3 regions of the Kitasatospora sp. NBC_01539 genome follow, and region 1 is predicted to be linked to each of the others. Evidence: predicted binding sites of a transcription regulator. Region 1 holds the regulator's gene; each other region holds the start of a gene.

The links. The regulator HrcA, encoded in region 1, represses chaperone genes, less so after heat shock. The targets are predictions, from matches to a motif close to TTNGCACTCNGNNNNNCNGAGTGCNAA.
Region 2: groES (co-chaperone GroES) is a predicted target of HrcA. The motif match lies at 4,576-4,602, and genes of this name have one in related genera.
Region 3: OG335_RS16690 (FmdB family zinc ribbon protein) is a predicted target of HrcA. The motif match lies at 3,842-3,868, and genes of this name have one in related genera.

The regions. Positions count from the first base shown of each region.
Region 1 is NZ_CP109390.1:5,817,151-5,824,465, reverse strand. Features, by position in the region: gene dnaJ (molecular chaperone DnaJ) at 114-1,253, opposite strand; gene hrcA (heat-inducible transcriptional repressor HrcA) at 1,326-2,348, opposite strand; gene htpX (zinc metalloprotease HtpX) at 2,626-3,549, shown strand; gene OG335_RS25170 (hypothetical protein) at 3,562-4,146, shown strand; gene OG335_RS25165 (DUF3097 domain-containing protein) at 4,213-5,040, shown strand; gene OG335_RS25160 (Uma2 family endonuclease) at 5,055-5,612, opposite strand; gene hemW (radical SAM family heme chaperone HemW) at 5,653-6,882, opposite strand; gene OG335_RS25150 (AMP-dependent synthetase/ligase) at 6,940-7,315, opposite strand, start outside.
Region 2 is NZ_CP109390.1:5,185,710-5,193,024, reverse strand. Features, by position in the region: gene OG335_RS22575 (response regulator transcription factor) at 1-280, opposite strand, end outside; gene OG335_RS22570 (WhiB family transcriptional regulator) at 858-1,187, shown strand; gene OG335_RS22565 (LysR family transcriptional regulator) at 1,278-2,279, opposite strand; gene groL (chaperonin GroEL) at 2,394-4,022, opposite strand; gene groES (co-chaperone GroES) at 4,130-4,435, opposite strand; gene OG335_RS22550 (DUF6234 family protein) at 4,682-5,125, shown strand; gene OG335_RS22545 (THUMP-like domain-containing protein) at 5,148-6,317, shown strand; gene OG335_RS22540 (polysaccharide deacetylase family protein) at 6,299-7,162, opposite strand; gene OG335_RS22535 (hypothetical protein) at 7,221-7,315, opposite strand, start outside.
Region 3 is NZ_CP109390.1:3,912,379-3,919,693, reverse strand. Features, by position in the region: gene OG335_RS16710 (sigma-70 family RNA polymerase sigma factor) at 819-1,790, shown strand; gene OG335_RS16705 (hypothetical protein) at 2,064-2,288, shown strand; gene mscL (large conductance mechanosensitive channel protein MscL) at 2,392-2,808, opposite strand; gene OG335_RS16695 (hypothetical protein) at 2,889-3,170, opposite strand; gene OG335_RS16690 (FmdB family zinc ribbon protein) at 3,477-3,830, opposite strand; gene OG335_RS16685 (MFS transporter) at 3,952-5,322, opposite strand; gene OG335_RS16680 (potassium/proton antiporter) at 5,763-7,247, opposite strand.

The DNA.
Region 1 (7,315 bases):
CTCCTGGTGTGCGGGGCTCCCCCGGCGGTACGGGGAGGCGGGGTACGGGGGTGCTGCACGAGCGCGGGGCCCGGCCGGTCGGCCGGGCCCCGCGCTTCGGTGCAGGCGACGGCCTAGCGGCCGTTGAAGGCGTCCTTGAGCCGCGAGAACAGGCCCTGCTGGCCGGGCGAGAAGTGGCCGGACGGCCGTTCCTCGCCGCGCAGCACGGCGAGCCGCCGCAGCAGGTCCTCCTGCTCGGGGTCGAGCTTGGTCGGCGTCTGCACCTCGACGTGCACTATCAGGTCGCCCCGGCCGCCCCCGCGCAGGTGCGTGATGCCGCGGCCGTGCAGCGGGATCGACTGGCCGGACTGCGTGCCGGGCCGGATGTCGACCTCCTCCATCCCGTCGAGCGTCTGCAGCGGCACCTGGGTGCCGAGCGAGGCCGCCGTCATCGGGATGGTGACCGTGCAGTGCAGGTCGTCGCCGCGCCGCTGGAACGTCGGGTGCGACGACTCGGCGATCTCGACGTACAGGTCGCCGGCCGGGCCGCCGCCGGGGCCGACCTCGCCCTCGCCGGCCAGCTGGATGCGGGTGCCGTTGTCGACACCGGCGGGGATCTTGACGGTGAGGGTGCGGCGGGCCCGTACGCGGCCGTCGCCGGCGCACTCCGGGCACGGGGTCGGCACGACGGTGCCGAAGCCCTGGCACTGCGGGCAGGGGCGCGAGGTCATGACCTGGCCGAGGAACGACCGGGTGACCTGGGAGACCTCGCCCTTGCCGCGGCACATGTCGCAGGTCTGCGCGGAGGTGCCGGGTGCGGCGCCCTCGCCGGAGCAGGTCGTACAGGTGACGGCCGTGTCGACCTGGAGCTCCTTGGTGGTGCCGAACGCGGCCTCCTCCAGGGTGATCTCCAGTCGGATCATGGCGTCCTGGCCGCGGCGGGTCCGCGAGCGCGGTCCGCGCTGGCCCCCGGCCGCGCCGAAGAAGGCGTCCATGATGTCGGAGAAGCCGAAGCCCGCGGCGCCGAAGCCGCCCGCGCCACCGCCTCCGCCGTTCGGGGAGAGCGGGTCGCCGCCGAGGTCGTAGACCTGGCGCTTGGCCGGGTCCGACAGCACCTCGTAGGCGGCGTTGATCTCCTTGAACCGCTCCTGGGTCTTGGGGTCCGGGTTGACGTCCGGGTGCAGTTCACGCGCGAGGCGCCGGAACGCCTTCTTGATCTCGTCCTGCCCCGCATCCCGTCGGACGCCGAGTACCGCGTAGTAGTCCGTGGCCACCAAATGCTCCGCTTGTTCCGCCTCTAGAAGTGCTTGCGCCCGACCGGCCGCGCGGTGCCCGCGCCGCCGTTGTTACGACTCGGCCAGGATCTGGCCCACGTACCGTGCAACCGCTCGCACCGCCCCCATTGTGCCCGGGTAATCCATCCGGGTCGGACCGATCACTCCCAGCTTTGCCACGCTCTGGTCGCCCGAACCGTAACCGACGGAGACCACGGACGTGGAATTGAGTCCCTCGTACGCGTTCTCCCGGCCGATCCGGACGGTCATGCCGGACTCCGCGGTCTCCCCCAGCAGGCGCAGCAGCACCACCTGCTCCTCCAGCGCTTCGAGCACCGGCTGGATGGTCAGCGGGAAGTCGTGGCCGAAGCGCGTCAGGTTGGCCGTGCCGGCCAGCATGATGCGCTCCTCGTTCTGCTCGGCGAGCGTCTCGAAGAGCGTGGCGAGCACGGTGGAGACGGCGGGCCGGTCGGCGGGCTCGAACGACCCGGGCAGGTCCTCCAGGAGCTCCGGGACGTCCGGCAGCCGCTGCCCGCACGCGTGGGCGTTGAGCTTGGCGCGCAGGTCGGCCAGGACGGTCTCGCCGACCGAGCCGGGACAGTCGACGATCCGCTGCTCCACCCGTCCGGTGTTGGTGATCAGGACGAGCATCACCTTCGCGGGTGCCAGCGCGACCAGTTCGACGTGCCGCACGGTGGAGCGGGTCAGGGAGGGGTACTGCACCACGGCGACCTGCCGGGTCAGCTGGGCGAGCAGGCGCACCGTCCGGGCGACGACGTCGTCGAGGTCGACCGCGCCCTCCAGGAAGTGCCGGATCGCCCGCCGCTCCGGGGGCGTCATCGGCTTCACCTCGGCCAGCCGGTCCACGAAGAGCCGGTACCCCTTGTCGGTGGGGATGCGTCCGGCGCTGGTGTGCGGCTGGTGGATGAAGCCGTCCTCCTCCAGGGCGGCCATGTCGTTGCGCACCGTCGCCGGGGAGACCCCGAGGTTGTGGCGCTCCACGAGGGCCTTGGAGCCGACCGGCTCCTCGGTTCCCACGTAGTCCTGGACGATGGCCCGCAGCACGGCGAGCCTGCGCTCGTCGAGCGGGCGCACGGCGGCACGCGTGTCGATCAGGCGCTCGTCGACCCTGCGCTCGTTGACCACGGGGCACGCACCTCCGTCTTCGCCCGTCGGACCTGGCGGCCCGTCCGGCCCTTTGGCACTCTGGAAGGCAGAGTGCCAGGACCGTACCTGCCAGTGTAGGGCCCTCCCCCGGCGGCAGGAACGGGCCGCCCACGTGATCCTCGACCGATTGTCGGGGCCGCGGGCCGCGCCGCCCCCGCCTCCTGGTGGCAGCATCGAAGGCGAGCGAGCTACCGAAGGAGCAGCGATGTCGTCGTCACGGCAGCACTCCCGCTTCGCACCCGACCGCGGCCTGACCGGCCGGATGGTCCTCACGATGTTCCTGATCGGCCTGGTGTACGTCGGCTTCACCGGCGTGCTGATCGTGCTGCTGCGCGGCGCCTGGCCGATCGTCCTGCTGATCTCCGGCGGCCTGTTCGTCGCGCAGTTCTGGTTCAGCGACCGGATCACCGAGCGGGCGATGGGCGCCCGGCCGGTGACCCCCGAGGAGTACCCGCAGCTGCACGGCACCGTCGACCGGCTGTGCGCCCTCGCCGACATGCCGAAACCGCGGATCGCCGTGGCCCACAACGACATGCCGAACGCCTTCGCCACCGGGCGCAACCAGCAGAAGGCCGTGGTGTGCGTGACCACCGGCCTGCTGCGCCGCCTGGAACCGGAGGAGCTGGAGGGGGTGCTCGCCCACGAGCTGTCGCACGTCGCGCACCGCGACGTGGCCGTCATGACCGTCGCGGGGTTCCTCGGCGTGCTCGCCGGGCTGATCACCCGCATGGCGCTGTACGGCGGCTTCATGAGCGGCGGCAACCGCAACAGCAACGACCCCAACGCCGCGATCGCGCTGATCCTCGTCCCGCTGGTCAGCATGCTCGTGTACGCCCTCAGCTTCCTGCTGACCCGGCTGCTCTCCCGCTACCGCGAGCTCGCCGCCGACCGGGCCGCCGCCCAGCTGACCGGCCGGCCCAGCGCGCTCGCCTCCGCGCTGACGAAGGTGACCGGGCAGATCGCCGCCATCCCCACCGAGGACCTGCGCAGGTCGCAGCCGTACAACGCCTTCTACTTCGCCCCGGCGCTGAGCGCGCGGGAGACCGCCTCGCAGCTGTTCTCCACCCACCCGTCGCTGGAGCAGCGGCTGGAGCAGCTGGCGCGGATCTCCGCCGAGCTCGGCCGGTGAGAGGACCGCACCGTGGGTTTCCTGGACTCCCTGCTGGGCCGCACCAAGCCCGTCGAGCCCGATCTGGACCAGCTCTTCGGCATCCCGTCCGCGGCGCTCACCCTGGAGGCCGCGGCGGGCTTCCGGCCGACCGGGCTCGGTGCGGTGTGCTTCGCGGCCGTCGAGGGCGGCGCCTTCGAGGAGGTGCAGCAACAGGTGCAGGCCCTGCTGGACGCCGACACCGGCCGCGGCGGGGTGCCCGTCGAGGCGTCCCGGGACGCGTACGGCTACTCCTGGCTCCTCGCCCGGCACACCCCGGAGGAGCTGCCCGACCTGGTCAACGACCTGCACGCGGTCAACAGCGAGCTGGAGGCGCACGGCTTCGGCCCGCAGCTGCTCTGCTCGATCGTGGGCTTCCGCAACGCGGCAGGGCAGCCGCTGGGCCTGGTCTACCTGTACAAGCGCGGCACGTTCTACCCGTTCGCGCCGATGCCGGGCGGCGGCGAGAGGCGCAACAGCCCGGTGGAGCTGCAGGTGAAGGCGATGCTGCCGAACGACCTGCGGATCGAGTCGGACCTGTCGCGCTGGTTCCCGGTGTGGGGCGCCCCGGGGCTGTAGCCGCGAGCCGTGACACCCGCCGGGCGGGCCCGCCGGCGGCGTGTCACGGCTCGTAGACTCCCGTCCATGCGCAGCAGGGAGTACGGGCCCGATCTGACCCCGCCGTGGAAGCGGCAGCAGCCCGCGCCGGAGGTGGCCGCCGAGCGCGACCTGGTGGTGGAGGACGCGGCCACCGGGTACTGCGGGGCGGTCGTGCGGTGCGAGCGGACGGCCGAGGGGTTCACCGTGACCCTGGAGGACCGTTTCGGCAGGCACCGGGTGTTCCCGCTGGTGCCGCGGGGTTTCCTGCTGGAGGGGCGGGTGGTGACGCTCGTCCGCCCCGCCGCCGCGGCCCCCGCGGCCGGTCCCGCCCGGACGGCCTCCGGGTCGGTCGCGGTGCCGGGGGCGCGGGCCCGGGTGGCCCGGGAGTCGCGGATCTACGTGGAGGGCCGGCACGACGCCGAGCTGGTCGAGCGGGTCTGGGGCGACGACCTGCGGATCGAGGGCGTGGTCGTCGAGTACCTGGAGGGCGTGGACGACCTGCCGGCGATCGTCGACGGGTTCGCGCCCGGCCCGGGGCGGCGGCTCGGCGTGCTCGTCGACCACCTGCTGCCGGGCACCAAGGAGCACCGGATCGCCGCGCGGGTGACCGGCTCGTCGGTGCTGGTGGTGGGCCACCCGTACATCGACGTGTGGCAGGCCGTGAAGCCGTCCAGCGTGGGCATCCCCGGCTGGCCGGAGGTGCCGCGCGGGGAGGTCTGGAAGGAGGGCGTCTGCCGCCGCCTGGGCTGGCCCGTGGACCCGCCTGCCGCCTGGCGGCGCATCCTCGCCTCGGTGCGCTCCTACCGCGACCTCGACCCGGCCCTGCTGGGCCGGGTCGAGGAGCTGATCGACTTCGTCACGCAGCCGGGCTGAGCGGTCCGGGCCCGTCAGTCGAGGGCCTGGAAATCGGTGGTGTCGAGGGTGATGCCGAGCACGTCCACGGCCACGGGCTCACCGAAGCCGCTGGTCCGCTCGGACCGGTAGTCGGGAAGGCCCTTGGCATTCTCCTCGACCGGTTCGGTGAAGAGCACGCAGACACCCTCCGTCGGGTCGACGAGGAGGTAGGCGGGGATCCGTCCGGCAGCGTACATCCCGCGCTTGGTGCGGTAGTCGCGATCGCCGCTGGTCTTGGAGACGACCTCCACGACCAGCGTCACGGCGCCCGACGGAAGGAGCCGACCGGACTCCCGGACGGCTCCCCGCTCGAAGACCACCAGGTCGGGCTGCGGCTCACTCGGCTCACCTGGGATCGAGAGGTCCTGTGTCGTGAGGGCGCGCCAGTGCGCGTACGGCACCTGGTGCTGGATCGCGGCGACGATCACGTTGTGGACCATGTCCGGCCCCGCCGTCATCACGATTTCCCCCCGAATGAGCTCGGCCTTGAAGCCTTCCGGGACGTCGAGGCTCTCGTAGATCGCACTCACCCGGTCGTCAACGGCAGTCATCACTCGCTCCCTCGGACGGCTGCTACCAAGGTAACGGCCGTCAGTCGACGAGGTCACGTACCACGGCGTCGGCCAGCAGCCGCCCGCGCAGGGTGAGGGCGGCGCGGCCGTCGGCGTGGGCGGCGGGGTCGAGCAGGCCGTCGGCGAGGGCGGTGGCGGCGGCCTTGCGGCCGGTGTCGGTGAGCAGGTCGAGCGGGCAGCCGTCGACGAGGCGCAGTTCCAGCAGGATGCGCTCGACGCGGCGGTCCTCGCCGGCGAGGACCTCCCGGCCCAGGGCGGGGGTGCGGCCCTCGGCGAGGGCCTGCGCGTACGCCGCGGGGTGCTTGGCGTTCCACCAGCGGACGCCGCCCACGTGGCTGTGGGCGCCCGGCCCGGCGCCCCACCAGTCGGCGCCCGTCCAGTAGAGCTCGTTGTGGCGGCAGCGGCCCTCGGGCGTGGTGGCCCAGTTGGAGACCTCGTACCAGGCGTAGCCGGCCGCGGAGAGCGCCTGCTCGGCGATGAGGTAGCGGTCGGCGTGCACGTCGTCGTCGATCGTCGGCAGCTCGCCGCGCTTCACGCGGGCGGCGAGGCGGGTGCCGTCCTCGACGATGAGGGAGTAGGCGGAGACGTGGTCCGGACCGGCGCCGATCGCGGCGTCGAGGGAGGCCCGCCAGTCGTCGTCGGACTCGCCGGGCGTGCCGTAGATCAGGTCGAGGTTGACGTGGTCGAAGCCGGCCGCGCGGGCCTCGGCGACGCAGGCCTCCGGGCGGCCCGGCGTGTGGTGGCGGTCGAGCACCTGCAGCACGTGGCGACGGGCCGACTGCATGCCGAAGGAGACCCGGTTGTAGCCGCCCGCCCGGAGCTCCTCCAGGTAGGCCGGGCCGACAGACTCGGGGTTGGCCTCGGTCGTGACCTCCGCGCCCTCGGCGAGGCCGAACTCCTCGCGCAGGGCGGCGAGCATCCGCACCAGGTCACCGGCGGGCAGCAGGGTGGGCGTGCCGCCGCCGAGGAAGACGGTCTGCACGGGCAGGTCGGTGTCGCCGAGCACCGTGCGGGCGTGCCGGATCTCGGCGATCACGTTGTCGGCGTACGTCTCCTGCGAGGCGACGGCGCCGGAGCCGCGCAGCTCGGTGGCGGTGTACGTGTTGAAGTCGCAGTAACCGCAGCGGCTGGCGCAGTACGGCACGTGCAGGTAGAAGCCGAACGGCCGGCTGCCGAGCCCGGCGAGAGCGGAGGAGGGCAGCGAACCGTCGGACGGCACGGGTTCGCCGTCGGGGAGTGCGGAGGGCATGACCCCATTGTCCCGTACGGCTCGGGTTGCCCCGGAGCCGTACGGGACCGGGGCGGGTCAGGCCTCGTTGGCGCCGGCGTACATCCCGGTGATGGCGTCGGCGTAGGTGCGCTCGACGACCGGGCGCTTGATCTTGAGGCTGGGCGTGAGCTCGCCGTGCTCGATGTCGAGGTCCCGCGGGAGCAGCGTGAACTTCTTGATCGTCTGCCAGCGCTGCAGGTCGCCGTTGAGGCGCTGCACGAAGCCCGCGATCAGCTCGTGCGTCTCGGGGGCACCGACGACCTCGGCGTACGACTTGCCGGCCAGGCCGTGCTCGGCGGCCCACGGCATGATCACGCTCTCGTCGAGGCCGATCAGCGCGGTGCAGAAGTTCCGCTGGTTGCCGATGACCAGGATGTTGCTGACGAACGGGCAGACCGCCTTGAACTTGCCC
Region 2 (7,315 bases), 630 kb from region 1:
CCGCGAGGGCGACGCCGTCGAGGTCCTCGGCGACGGTGAGCATGATGATGCGGGCGCCCGGGTCGGCGGACAGCAGCCGCCGGACCGTCTCCACCCCGCCGAGGCCGGGCATGCGGACGTCCATCAGAACGAGATCGGAGCGGTCGGCCACCCAGCGGCGGAGGACCTCCTCACCGTTCGTCGCAGTGGTCACCCGGTCGACGCCGGGCACGGTCGCGACCGCTCGGCGAAGCGCCTCCCGGGCGAGCGGGGAATCGTCGCAGACGAGGACGGATGTCATGACCGTCCTCCGCAGCTGATCCGCGTCACGTTGAGCCTCCTGGCTGGTACGAACTCTCTCCGACACGGCCGTTTGGCGACGGGCCCCGTTTCTGATCGCCGATGCCACCGCGATCGTTCCCGAGGTCCGGCGCCCGCTAACCGCCTCCGTACATCCAACGACCGTCACTCGAATGAGTTACGGCCTTCGGGGCCATCACCGCCACTGTACGTGGCCGACCCATCACGCACCGGCCGCCTCGCGGCGCACACGCCGCAGTTTCGTGCGGTCCGCGCGCGGACCGCACGGCGCGCGCGGCCGAACCCGGGTGGTCGCACCCCGGGATCCGGTGCAGTGCCACCCGATTGCCACGCGGAGCCTGACCACCACCATGCCCCTTTTGTCCGTTTTTATAGCTTCCATACGGTCATTGACTGTTGTGTCGGTGTGTGGGTGACTTGTCCTGGTGAGTGGCGTAAGTCATATTTCCAGGTGTCCGTACCGGCCCCGTGCAGCCTCGCCGCAGCGAGCGGGCCCCGAGTCCTTGTGAAGCCGTCGAGTCCGAGCCCGAGTTCTGAGTGATTGAAGGGAATGAGCCATGGCCGATTTCTCCCGCCTCCCCGGTCCCAACGCAGACCTCTGGGACTGGCAGCTCTCCGCCGCCTGCCGGGGCGTGGACAGCTCGCTGTTCTTCCACCCCGAGGGTGAGCGCGGGGCCGCGCGCAGCTCGCGCGAGGCGAGTGCGAAGGAGGTCTGCATGCGGTGCCCGGTGCGCGCCGAGTGCGCGGCGCACGCCCTCGCCGTCCGCGAGCCGTACGGTGTGTGGGGAGGCCTGACCGAGGACGAGCGCGAGGAGCTGCTCGGCCGGGCGCGCAACCGGCAGCTGGTCGAGGTACCGCTGGCGATGCCGGCCACCATGCGGCGGTGAGGCCGGGGCAGGGCCGGGAGCGCCAGGGTCCGGCGCGCCAGGCTGTGCAGAAACGTTTCAGTCGCGCCGCCGTCCGGTGAGCGCGGCCCGTCAGTGTGCGGCGGCGACCGCCGTGAGCCGGTCCATCATCAGCTGCACCGCGGGCACGCCGACGAGGTCCGGCAGCGTCAGCGCCACCACCTCGCGCCGCGCCCGCTCCCCCGACGCCGCCACCAGGGGCACCGCCGCGACGCCCTCACGGCGCACCGCCCGCAGCGCCAGCCCCGGCAGCACCGCCACCCCCAGACCCGCCGCCACCAGCCCGACCACGGCCGGGTAGTCGTCGGTCGCGAAGTCGATCCGCGGCGCGAAGCCCGCCTCGGCGCACAGCTCCACCAGATGGCCGCGGCACTGCGGACAGCCCGCGATCCACGGTTCCTCCGCCAGCTCGGCCGGCGCCACCGGCCGGGCGTCCCGGTCTGCCAGCGGATGGCCGGCCGGGACGAGCACCACCAGCGGGTCGTCCAGCAGCGGCCGCACCACGAGGTCCGACCAGTCGGTCGCCGCGGCCGACGCCGCGGCCTCCAGCACCGCCTCCGCCCGTGCCTGCCGGGGCGGGGTCCGCGGCTCCGGCACCGGCCCGGCACCGCCGTACGCGCCCGGGTAGCGGAACGCCAGCGCCACCTCGCACTCGCCGGCCCGCAGCATCGCCAGCGACTCCGGCGGCTCCGCCTCCACCAGCGAGACCCGCACCCCGGGCCGGGCGGCCCGCAGCTGCGCCACGGCCTGCGGCACCAGGGTGGAGCTGGCCGTCGGGAAGGACACCAGCCGCACCCGCCCCGAACGCAGCCCGGCGATCGCGGCGACCTCCTCCTCCGCCGCCGACAGGCCCGCCAGGATCCCGGAGGTGTGCTTCAGCAGCACCTCGCCCGCCTCGCTGAGCTGCATGCCCCGCCCGGAGCGCACCACCAGCGGGGTCGCCACCGACTTCTCCAGCGCCTTCATCTGCTGGCTGACCGCCGGCTGGGTGCAGCCCAGCTCCCGCGCGGCGGCGGAGAAGGAGCCCGTCCGGGCGACGGCGCGCAGGACGCGGAGATGGCGGGCCTCGATCATGCGCCCAGGGTATAAGGCGCGCCGGGGTCCGCCCGGCGGGCGGAACGCCGGAGGCCCGGCCCGCCCCGGACGTGGTGTCCAGGGCGGGCCGGGCCTCGCGGGGTCCGACAGACGTCAGTGGGAGTGACCGTGGCCGCCGTGCGAGTGGCCGCTGTCGGACTCCTCCTCCTTCTTCTCCACCACGAGGGTCTCGGTGGTGAGGAGCAGGGAGGCGATGGACGCCGCGTTCTCCAGGGCGGAGCGGGTGACCTTGACCGGGTCGATGACGCCGGCCTTCACGAGGTCGCCGTACTCGCCGGTGGCCGCGTTGTAGCCGTGGCCGTCCTCCAGCTCGGCGACCTTGGAGGTGATGACGTAGCCCTCCAGGCCGGCGTTCTGGGCGATCCAGCGCAGCGGCTCGGCGAGCGCCTTGCGGACGACCGCGACACCGGTCGCCTCGTCGCCCGACAGGCCCAGGCCACCGTCCAGCACCTTCTGCGCGTGGACGAGCGAGGCGCCACCGCCGGCGACGATGCCCTCCTCGACCGCGGCGCGGGTCGCGGAGATGGCGTCCTCCAGACGGTGCTTGCGCTCCTTGAGCTCCACCTCGGTGGCGGCGCCGACCTTGATGACGCAGACGCCGCCGGCCAGCTTGGCCAGGCGCTCCTGCAGCTTCTCGCGGTCCCAGTCGGAGTCGGTCGAGGCGATCTCGGCCTTGATCTGGCCGACACGGCCGGCCACGCCCTCGGAGTCGCCGGCACCGTCGACGAGGATGGTCTCGTCCTTGGTGACGGTGATGCGGCGGGCGCTGCCGAGCACGTCCAGGCCGGCCTGGTCGAGCTTGAGGCCGACCTCCTCGGAGATGACGGTCGCGCCGGTGAGGACGGCGAGGTCACCGAGGATCGCCTTGCGGCGGTCGCCGAAGCCGGGGGCCTTGACGGCCACCGCGTTGAAGGTGCCGCGGATCTTGTTCACCACGAGGGTGGACAGCGCCTCGCCGTCGACGTCCTCGGCGATGATCAGCAGCGGGCGGGAGCCGCCGCCCTGCAGGATCTTCTCCAGCAGCGGGAGGAGCTCCTGGATGGAGGAGATCTTGCCCTGGTTGATCAGGACGTACGGGTCCTCGAGGACCGCCTCCTGGCGCTCCGCGTCCGTGACGAAGTACGGCGACAGGTAGCCCTTGTCGAACTGCATGCCCTCGGTGAACTCGAGCTCGACACCGAAGGTGTTCGACTCCTCGACGGTGATGACACCGTCCTTGCCGACCTTGTCGATGGCCTCGGCGATGAGCTCGCCGACCTGGGCGTCCTGCGCGGAGAGGGAGGCGACGGCGGCGACGTCGTCCTTGCCCTCGATCTCGCGGGCGATCGAGAGGAGGTGCTCGGAGACCGCGGCGACGGCCTTGTCGATGCCCTTCTTCAGGGCGGCCGGGCCGGCACCGGCGGCGACGTTGCGCAGACCCTCGTTGACCAGGGCCTGGGCGAGCACGGTCGCGGTGGTGGTGCCGTCACCCGCGACGTCGTTCGTCTTGGTGGCGACCTCCTTGACGAGCTGCGCGCCGAGGTTCTCGTACGGGTCGTCGAGCTCGACCTCGCGGGCGATCGTCACACCGTCGTTGGTGATGGTGGGGGCGCCGAACTTCTTGTCGATGACGACGTTGCGGCCCTTGGGGCCGATGGTCACCTTGACGGTGTCGGCCAGCTTGTTGACACCGCGCTCCAGCGAGCGGCGGGCGTCCTCGTTGAACTGCAGGATCTTCGCCATGTTCCCGTTTCCTCAAGGGTGTTACGGACGGACCGTGTGGATGGACCAACAAGCGCGCCCCGGGCCCGGGTCAGTGCTGACGCGGTTCCGGGGCGGGCTGCTGAGGCTTACTTCTCGATGATGGCGAGAACGTCACGAGCCGAGAGGACGAGGTACTCCTCGCCCTGGTACTTGACCTCGGTGCCGCCGTACTTCGAGTACAGGACGATGTCACCGACGGCGACGTCGAGCGGCAGGCGCTGACCGTCCTCGAAACGGCCCGGGCCGACGGCCAGGACGACGCCCTCCTGGGGCTTCTCCTTGGCGGTGTCCGGGATAACCAGGCCGGAGGCCGTGGTGGTCTCGGCGTCGAGCGGCTGGACCACAATGCGGTCCTCGAGCGGCTTGATGGCAACCTTGCTGCTGGTGGTCACGTCCGAGTTCCCCTTCGGAGATTACGGGGTTGTCTAACAGGAAAGGGCGATGTCCGCAGGCCTGCCGTCGCGGGGGTCAGGCTCGCTCGTCGCGTTGGCACTCACCCGGGGGGAGTGCCAGGAACGACCATAGGCCGCGGTTAGCACTCAGTCAACCAGAGTGCCAACGGAGACGCGGGTGTGTCGCGAAAGAGGTGAGTAGCCGTACTCATGTACGACGCACCGGCGCGGCGGACACTGGTGGCCATGCCCGCCACCTCCCCCGCACCCGGCCGAGAGCGCGACCGTGAGGGCGGCCGCGGCGGCGGCCGCCGGATCGCCGCGGACCTGCTGCTGGCCCTCGGCCTGCTGTGCCTGGAGGTCCTCGCCGCCGGATACACCCTGCTCGTCCTCGCGTTCGGCTCCCGGGAGGCCGACCCGGCCGGCGCCGCGACCGTCCCGCCCTTCGACTGGTCGCCGATCGCCGCCCTCGGCGGCTTCGGCGCGTTCGCGCTGCTCGTGGCGGTGCTCGCCGGCCGCGACCGGTGGTGGATCACCACCGTCGCGCACGGGCTGCTGGCCGCGGTGCTGCTGCTCGGCGCCGCGGCGGCGGGGGTCGGCCGGCAGCACGACCGGCAGCCCCCGGCCCGGCCGGAGCCGCTGCCCTCCGGCTACACGCCCTGCTTCAGCGGCAGCGGCCGGTGCAACTGACCCGAGCCGCGACAATGGCCGGGTGGAGATCGAATCGTTCCGGGCCCTGCTGACCGACGAGGGCCGCGCCCTGCTCGCCGAGCTGCGCGCCTTCACCCCCGACCAGGAGCTGGCGCTCGCGACCCGGCTGCGCCGCGAGCACCCGGCGGAGCTCGTCCGCGCCGCGTTCGAGCAGGCCAGGCTGCGGCAGCGGGCCCGCGCGAAGTTCGGCGACGACGCCGACGCCCTGTACTTCACCCCGGACGGCGTCGAGCAGGCGACCCGGCGCAGTGTCGCCGAGTGGCGGGCGCAGCGGTTCGCGGCGCTGGGCGTGCGGCGGCTGGCCGACCTGTGCTGCGGCATCGGCGGCGACGCGATCGCGCTGGCCCGGGCGGGCGTGTCGGTCCTGGCCGTCGACCGCGACCCGCTGACCTGCGCCGTGGCGGAGGCGAACGCGGCCGCGCTGGGGCTGTCGGCGCTGGTGGAGGTGCGGTGCGCGGACGTCGCCGGGATCGACGTGTCGGGCTTCGACGCGGTCTTCACCGACCCTGCGCGGCGCACCTCGCGCGGGCGGGTCTTCGACCCGGAGGCGTACTCGCCGCCGCTGTCGTGGGCCGTCGAGGCGGCGCGGCGCACGCCGTTCGGTGCGCTGAAGGTCGCGCCGGGCATCCCGCACGAGCTGGTGCCCGGGGACGCCGAGGCCGAGTGGGTCTCCGACCACGGCGAGGTCAAGGAGGCGGTGATCTGGTTCGGCACGGGCGCCGCCGAGCCGTACCGGGCCACCGTGCTGCCCGGCGGCCACAGCCTGGCCGGGGCGGGGCTGCCCGCGGAGGCCGGACCGGTGGGCCGGTACCTGTACGAGCCGGACGGCGCCGTCATCCGGGCCCGGCTGGTCTCCGACGTGGCCGCGCGGGTCGGCGGGCGGCTGATCGACCCGATGATCGCCTACCTGACCTCCGACCGGCTGGTCGCGACGCCGTACGCGCAGGCGTACGAGATCGGCGAGGCGATGCCGTACAACGTCAAGCGGCTGAAGGCGCTGCTGCGGGAGCGCGGCGCGGGCACCGTGGTGATCAAGAAGCGCGGGATCGCGATCACGCCGGAGGAACTGCGGCGGCAGCTGCGGCCGAGCGGGCCGCACGAGGTGACGGTGATCCTCAGCCGGACCGACCACGGGCCGCTGATGATGCTCGGTCAGCCCGCGTCGACGTAGTCCTCCAGGCGGGCGACCGCGAAGCCCTGCTCCCGGATGCGGCTGAGCAGCTCGCCGAACATCGCCGTCATCGACTCGCCCTTGAGGTCCTTCGGGCCGCGGAAGTGGGCGAGGATGATGTCGCCCGGGCGCAGCTTCTTGTCGGCGGCCTGGTACTGCATGTCGTGGATCTGCATCGACTCCCGCCACAGCACGACCGCGCGCGGGCCGCAGGCACGGACGGCGCCGCGCAGCCCGGCGCTGTGCGCGCCGTCCCCGTAGGGCGGGCGGAAGAGCAGCGGGGCGGTGCCGTACTGCTCGGTGAGGGCCGCCTGGGCGTCGCACACCTCGGCGTGCTGCCGCTCCGGGGAGATCGTGCTCATCGCCGGGTGGTCGGTGCTGTGGTTGTGGATGTGGTTGCCGAGGGCCTGCAGCGGCTTGAAGTAGCCGTAGTCGCCGCGGACGATGTCGCGGGTCAGGAACATCGAGAACGGCACCCTGAGGTCGGTCATCATCTCGACGAACCGCGGGTCCTTCTCGGCGCCGTCGTCGACGGTGATGAAGACGACCCTGTCCCGGGTGGGCACCTCGCTGAAGACCGGCACCTCGCCGTCGGCCGACAGCTTGACCGGCTTGTCGGCGGGCGCGGCGGGGGCGGCGGGGAGCGGCCGGAGGCCCCACTTCGCCCAGACGGCGGCCGGGTCGGCCGGGGGTGCGGCCGCGGCGGTGGTGCCGACCGGGCTGCCGGACGGTCCGGTGCGGGCGGGCGGCGCGGCGGCGGGCTTGCGCGGTGTGCCGCCGCACGCCGCGACGGCCGCCAGGAGGGCCAGTGCCCCCGCCACCCGGACCCATGACCTCTTCGGCACAGCGCGCTCCCCCACCCGCGATCCGGCACCGGATCGTGCGAATTCTCAGAGAGGCACGCTACTCGACATACGTACTGGTGAACGACCAGCGGTGCACGGGTCGCGCGAGCAGCCCGTCCGGCGGGTCGGGGACGGCGGCCGGCTCGCCCGGCC
Region 3 (7,315 bases), 1.9 Mb from region 1:
TCACTCGGTACCTGGGCGGTGGTGCTGCAGGGCCTCCGCACAGGTGCACCCAGCCGGAGCAGTCTGCCAAACCGTGGCACTCCCTGGGGAGTCCGGTGTTCCGGGCGGCAGCCCTGCGTTCACGGAGGATATCGGGGGCGCGAGGGGCCCGGAAACGCGAAGGGTGATGGAATATTCCGGTATGTCCGCTTAAGTGGCTTGGGCGGGCGGTCCGTTCGGGTTGGCTGCTCCTCGCCCGATTCCCTGCCGCGGCTGGGAGAATGCACGATCGTGTGACCTTTATCACTGGCTTCCGGCTGTGGCGGTCGTGGACGCGGGGCCCTGCGCGGGCCCGCACCCGCCTCCGGGCGCCCTGGCGGTGGCCCCTGGCCAGGTGTGACGGCCAGGCGTGACGGGCGGGGTCGACGGGCGATGGGCAGGGCCGGGCTGCACGTCGCGCGGTGCGCCGAGGTGGGTCGCGGTCCGGTGCGGTCCGGCGGCGTTCCGTGCGACGCGGGTGCCGCGTGCCGCGGTTGTCGCGATTGTGCGGCGTTCCCCGGAAGGGGTTGCGCAGCCCGTGCGTTGTCCGGATGGGGGATGTGCGCGGTTGCCCCCGACGGCGCCGCGGCGTGTGCGAGCGGTGACAGGTTGTCGACCGCCCCGGGAAAACTTTGCAGGGTACTGCACGGCAGGGCGAAATCTGAGCGACTTGGGAATGTTGTCGCTTTTCTGTGCGTTGGATCGTTACGTGTGAGCCTCCGGCAGGCCCGCACGACTGTGAGCAGCGCAGGCCCGCGCGGCTGGCGCCGCCGTAACCGGCAATCAGCAAGGGAGCAAGCATGGCCACTCGTGCCGTCGTTCGCGACAGGGCCGACCGGACTCGCTCGGCCCGGCCGACCAACCTTGAGGCAGACCGCGACCTCGTCGGCATGTACCTCGACGAGATCGCCAGGACGCCACTGCTCGACGCCGCCGAGGAGGTGCAGCTCTCGCTCCGCATCGAGGCCGGCGTGTACGCGCAGCACCTGCTGGACGCGGGCCCGCTGCCCGAAGGGATGACGGCCGCGGAGCTGGAGGCGATAGCCGAGGACTCGGAGCGGGCCAAGGACGTGTTCATCAGGTCCAACCTCCGCCTCGTGGTCGCGGTGGCCCGCCGGTACCCGCGCAGCGGGCTGCCCCTGCTCGACCTGATCCAGGAGGGCAACGCGGGTCTGGTGCGTGCGGTCGAGAAGTTCGACTACGCGAAGGGCTTCAAGTTCTCCACGTACGCGACGTGGTGGATCCGCCAGGCGATCACCCGTTCCATCGCCGACCAGTCCCGCACGATCCGGCTGCCCGTCCACCTCGTGGAGGAGCTCGGGCGGATCCGCCGGGTGCAACGGGAGAAGTCGAAGGAGCTGGGCCGTGAGGCCGCCCCGTCCGAGATCGCGGCGGAGCTGGACACCACGGAGGCGCGGATCAAGGACGTCCTGGACTGGGCCCGCGACCCGGTGAGCCTCAACATGGCGGTCGACGACGAGGGCGAGACCCAGTTCGGGGACCTGGTGGAGGACACCGGCGCGGTCTCCCCGGAGGACGCCGTCATGGTGATGCTCCGCCGTGAGGAGCTGGACGACCTGATCGGCCGGCTGGACGACCGGACGGCGTCGATCATCCGGTCGCGGTACGGCATGGAGGACGGCCGGGAGCGCACGCTGACCGAGGTCGGCAAGCAGCACGGGCTGACCCGTGAGCGGATCCGGCAGATCGAGAAGCACGCGCTGGCGGAGCTCAAGAAGATCGCCGACCACGCGGGCTTCGAGGCCGCCTGACCTCTGTCCGGGTGGGGGGCCGGCGGTGGAGGTGCCGGTCACCCGTGCCGGTCACCCCCGTGCCGGGTGGGCCGGGGCTCGCGGCCCCATGAGCGTGAGTGCTCGTCGGCGTGAGTGCCTGCGAGCGTGAGTGTCCGGGAGCGTGAGGTTCGGGGTCTGCGACTCGGTGCCTGCGGCTCGATGCCTCCGGTCCGGTCCGGTGCGCGCGGTCGGTACGCGTCGGCCGGTCGGGTCGTTGACCGGGTCGACCCTAGGCTGGGGGAGGAGGCATCGATGGAGGAGAGAGAGTCGGAGGCGGGTCGTATGGCCGAGCAGAACAGCGACCGGGGTGCGGAAGAGGCGAAGCCCGCGGCGGCTGCCCTGGGGTTCGGGGATCCGCTGGACCGCCGGAGCAGTGACGACACCGACCTCGGCTGGGGCGAGCGTCCCGGCGGCGAGGGGCGTGAGCGCGGGCTGGACTGGTACCTGAACCAGCGGCCCCCGCACCACGGGGGGTAGCGCGCCGCGGAGCCGCGCCCGCCGGAGCGTCTGGTCGAGTGCCTGGTCGGAGCGCCCGGTCGGCGCCTGCAGGCCTGGGTCGGGCCTGCAGGCCGCGCCGGCGTCAGCCCTGGCGGACCAGGGCGTCGCGGATCTCGGTGAGCAGGGCGACCTCCTGGGCCTCGGCCGCCAGCACCTCCTGCTGGGGGGTTCTGCGCTTGGCCATGTAGTGCAGCATCGGCAGGACGAAGACGAAGTAGACGACCGCCGCGGTGATGATGAACTGCAGCAGGGCGCTGAGCACCTCGCCCCAGAGGATGTAGATGCCGGACGACACCGTCCCGTTGGCGGCGAGCGCGCAGGGCCCCTTGAGGCAGGACCGGTAGGACGCGAGATCCCCGGTGCCGAACAGGCCGACGACCGGGTTGATGACGCCCTTCACGAACGCGTTGATGACATTCGTGAATGCCGCGCCGATGACGACGGCGATCGCCAGATCGATGATGTTCCCGCGGAACAGGAATTCCTTGAAGCCTTTCATCCCGTAACGACATCACATCGCCTCGGCCGCCGCGGAATGCGGCGCGCCAGAGCGGGCCGATCGATCGGGTGGTCCCGGTGTCACCGGGTGGGAGGCGCCGCGCCCGCGCAGCGCGGGGAGGAGACCGGGTCGGCGGTGACCGCGGAGGTGGCGGCCGGCGGGGGCGGTCCGGGGCGCAGGGGCCCGGCGGCGAGCGCGGTGACGGCGGCGACCAGCCCGGCGGCGAGGACGCCGGGACGGTGGCGTACGGCCTGCTGCAGGCGGTGTCGCCCGCCGGAGCCGCGCCGGACGGGTGGGAAGTCGGGCACCGCGCGCCGGGGCGGTACGGAGAGCGGGAGCGGGGGAACGGGGCAGGTGGTCACGGTGTCCGCCTCGGTCGGTGGTCCGCGGGACCGGTCGGCCCGCGGACCCCAGAATCCGCCGGAATGCCGTTCACCCGCAGCGCCCGGCGCATTCCTGTGGACAACTCGGGGGTGTGGAAAACTCTCCTCCCCCGAAAGGAGTAATGCGGCGGCTCGCACCGTGGCCCGTCGCAGTGCCCGGTTACCCGGAAGGCGGCCCGGGCGTGTGCAGGCCGCCGTGTCCGGGAGCAGGGTCCGCTCCGGGCGTGCGAAAAGCCCGGCGCCGCACCGATCGGGTCGGTGGGGCCGGGCTTCGCGGGCCGTGCGTCAGCCGGCCGAGGCCGCCGACGAGGACGTCGAGCCGGTCGAGGACGACCCCGACGAGCCCGAGCCGGAGCTGGAACCGGACGAACCGGAGCCCGACGAGCCGGAGGACGCCGAACCCGCGGAGGCGGTGGAGGACGTCGAGGACGCCGTTCCCGAGCCCACCGCGCTGCTGGAGGAGGAACGGCTGTCGGTGCGGTAGAAGCCGGAGCCCTTGAACACGACGCCCACGGCGGAGAAGACCTTGCGGAGCTTTCCCTGGCATGCGGGGCACGTGGTCAGTGCTTCGTCGGTGAACTTCTGCACCGCCTCCAGGCCGTTGCCGCACTCGGTGCACTGGTACTGGTACGTGGGCACTTGTCTTCCTCCTGGCACTCTCGCCTGATGAGTGCTAACGATCGTCCATGATGCGGCATTCCGCTGGAACAGTCCAGCGATGCCGGGTGTGAGATGGCTCCATCCGGGGCGGTCCCGGGTGTCAGCTACGGGCGGCACCCGCTCCGACCAGCTGCGGAGCGGTCGCTTCGGGGGCGAACCGCGCCGCGCCGGACGCTCGTGCGACGGTGCGTCCCGGCGCCGCGGGCCGGACGAGCAGTCGGCGCAGGGCGACCAGGGCGACCAGCCCGAGCCCGGCGCCGGCGACCGGCACCAGGAAGCCCGCGGACGGGCCGCCGGAGTCGATGAGCTGCCCGGCGACGGTCGAACCGGCGGCGAGGCCGAGTCCGATGGCGCCGGTGAGCCAGGTGAAGGCCTCGGTCTTGGCGCCGTCGCCGACGAGCGTCTCGACCAGGGTGTAGCCGGTGATCAGCGTCGGTGCGATGGCGAGGCCGCAGAACAGGCCCGCGACGGTCAGCGAGGTGAGGCCGGGCATGGCCCAGAGGGTCGAGCAGCCGAGCACCAGCAGCGCGTAGCTGCCGAGCATCCGCTGCCGGGCGGAGCGCCGCCAGGCGACGAGGCCGTAGAGCACCCCGGCGAGCATCGAGCCGGCGGCGAAGATGCCGTAGACGGTGCCGGCGGCGCCGGGTCGGCCGACGGACTCCGCGAAGGCGGTGATGGAGACCTGGAGGGCGCCGAAGACCGTGCCCACGCCGAGGAACGAGCCGGCCAGCAGCCGGACGCCGGGGGAGGCGAGGGCGGACTCGCGCCGGGCGCCCGCGGTGTGCGGGTGCCGTGCGGGCGCGGTGCGCCGCTGTGCGGCGAAGGCGAGGCCGCCGGCGACGGTCAGCGCGGCCTCGGTGACGAGCCCGGCGGCCGGGGTGACGCCGGTCGCGAGGGCGGTGGCGAGCACCGGCCCGACCACGAAGGTGAACTCGTCGGTCACGGATTCGAAGGCGAACGCCGTGTTGAGCGTGGCGGGGGAGTCGGAGAGCCGGGCCACCCAGCGGGCCCGCACCATCGCGCCGATCTGCGGCACGGAGGCGCCGGCCGGGGCGGCGGCGGCGAAGAGCGCCCACACCGGGGTGTGGCCGAGGGCGAGCGCGATCAGGGCGCCGACCGACAGGGCGTGCACGGCGAGGCTGGGGAGCAGGACGGACGCCTGCCCGTAGCGGTCGGCGAGCCGGCCGGTCTGCGGGCCGACCAGGGCCTGGGCGACGGCCGAGACGGCGGCGACGGCGCCCGCGGTGCCGTACGAGCCGTGGGTGTCGAGGACGAGCAGCACGATGCCCAGGCTGAGCATCGCGTAGGGGAGCCGGGCGGCGAAGGCGGGGACGAGGAACGTCCGGGCGCCGGGGGTGCGGAGCAGTGTCGCGTAGCCGACGCGGGTGGGGGCCGCGGGGGCGGGTGCCGGGGACGCCGGTGCGGGCGTTCCGAGGGCGTGGGTGTCGTCGACCGTTCGGCGGGCCGTCACGGTCGGTCCTTCCTGCTGCCTGGTAGCGCCCCGGGGCATGGGTGGGCCCCGACGGCGCCGAGAGTCGTCCTCTCGCGCGTCGACCGGGGTTGATACCGGGTCCCGCCGGGCCGCGTGGTGGTGCGGGTGCCGGCGTGCGGCAGGGTGCTGCGGACCGCGGCCGCCGAGCGGTCGCGCCAACTCTGCATCAGACAGATGTTGCGGGTTGGTGGGTACGGATGACCCGTACCGCTCGATTGTACGGCAGGAGGCCGTTCGGGGCTGTGGATGCAAGGAGCGTCACAGTCCACGCGGTCCAGAGGGCCCCGGCGACCGCGCTGCCGACCGGCATCGGCGACAGGCCCCGGCGACCGCGCAGCCCGACCGGCCCCGGCGACCGGGCTCGCGGCCGCGCTGCTGCCCGGCCTCGGAGACCCGGCTCGCGACCGGGCGGAGCGGGATCAGCGTCCGCGCAGCCAGCCGGCGAGCTTGCCGCCGCGGTCGACGGCGCGCAGCCGGCGCTCGGCGGCCTCGCTGACCTCCTCGGTGGTGACGACGAGGAGCTCGTCGGAGGCCCGCAGGATGGTGGCGCGCTCGGGGACGAAGCTGCTGCCGTCGCGGACGACCAGGGTGACGGCGGCCCCCTTGGGCAGCCGCAGCTCGCCGACCTCGACGCCCGACATCCGGGAGTCGGGGGAGAGCGAGACGGAGAGCAGGTGGCCGTGCAGCTTCTCCAGCGGCGCGGCCTCGATGCCGAGGTCCTGGCCCATGTCGCCCTCGCCGATCCGCAGGCCGCGGGCGACCAGCGGCAGGGTCGGGCCCTGGAGCAGGGTGAACACCACGACGAGGACGAAGACGATGTTGAAGACCTCCTGGGCGCGCGGTGCGGCGGCCACCATCGGGATGGTGGCGAGCACGATGGGCACCGCGCCGCGGAGCCCGGCCCAGCTGAGCAGGGCCTGCTCGCGCCAGGGCAGCCGGAAGGGGGTGAGCGAGACCAGGACGGAGGCCGGGCGGGCGAGGAACACCAGCACCGCGCCGCTGACCAGCGCGGGGACTATCGCGGAGCCCATCGCGGCGGGCGTCACGAGCAGGCCGAGCACGACGAACATGCCGATCTGGCCGATCCAGGCGAGGCCGTCGGCGAAGCCGCGGACGGCCGGGCCGTGCGGGAGTTTGGAGTTCCCGAGGATCACGGCGGCCGTGTAGACGGCGAGGAAGCCGGAGCCGTGCAGGAGCGAGGCGCCCGCGTACGCGAGGACGGTCAGCGCGAGCACCGCGATGGGGTACAGGCCGGAGGAGGGCAGCGCGACGTGCTTGATGCCGTACGCGCCGAGCCGGCCGACCGCGTAGCCGACCGCGGCGCCGATGGCGAGCTCGCCGAGGATCGTGCCGAGCAGGACGTACCAGGGGTCGAGCGGGCCGGTGGTCGCGAAGGCGACGACCAGGATGACGACCGGTGCGTCGTTGAAGCCGGACTCCGCCTCCAGCAGGCCGGTGAGCCGGCGCGGCAGCGGCACCGTCCGCAGGACGGAGAAGACGGCCGCCGCGTCGGTGGAGGAGACGATCGCGCCGAGCAGCAGGGAGGTCCGCCAGTCGAGCCCGACCAGCCAGTGCGCGCCGCCCGCGGTGACGAAGACGCTCACCGCGACGCCGACCGTGGCGAGCACGGTGGCGGCGGGCATGACCGGCCTGATGTCCCGCCAGCTGGTCTTGAGGCCGCCCTCGGCGAGGATCACGACGAGTGCCGCGTAGCCGAGTACCTGGGTGAGCTCGGCGTTGTTGAAGACCACGCCCAGGCCGTCCTGGCCGAGGGCGACGCCGATGCCGAGGTAGATCAGCAGGCTGGGGAGCCCGGACCGGGAGGAGATGCGCACGGCGACCACCGCGACCAGGAGGATCACGGAGAACTCGAGCAGGAACGTGTTCAGGCGGTCGACGGTCACGCAGGGGCACTCCGGGGGTGGAAGCGGCTGATGAGTCGTTACTCAATCTAACATTTTGCCTGATCTTT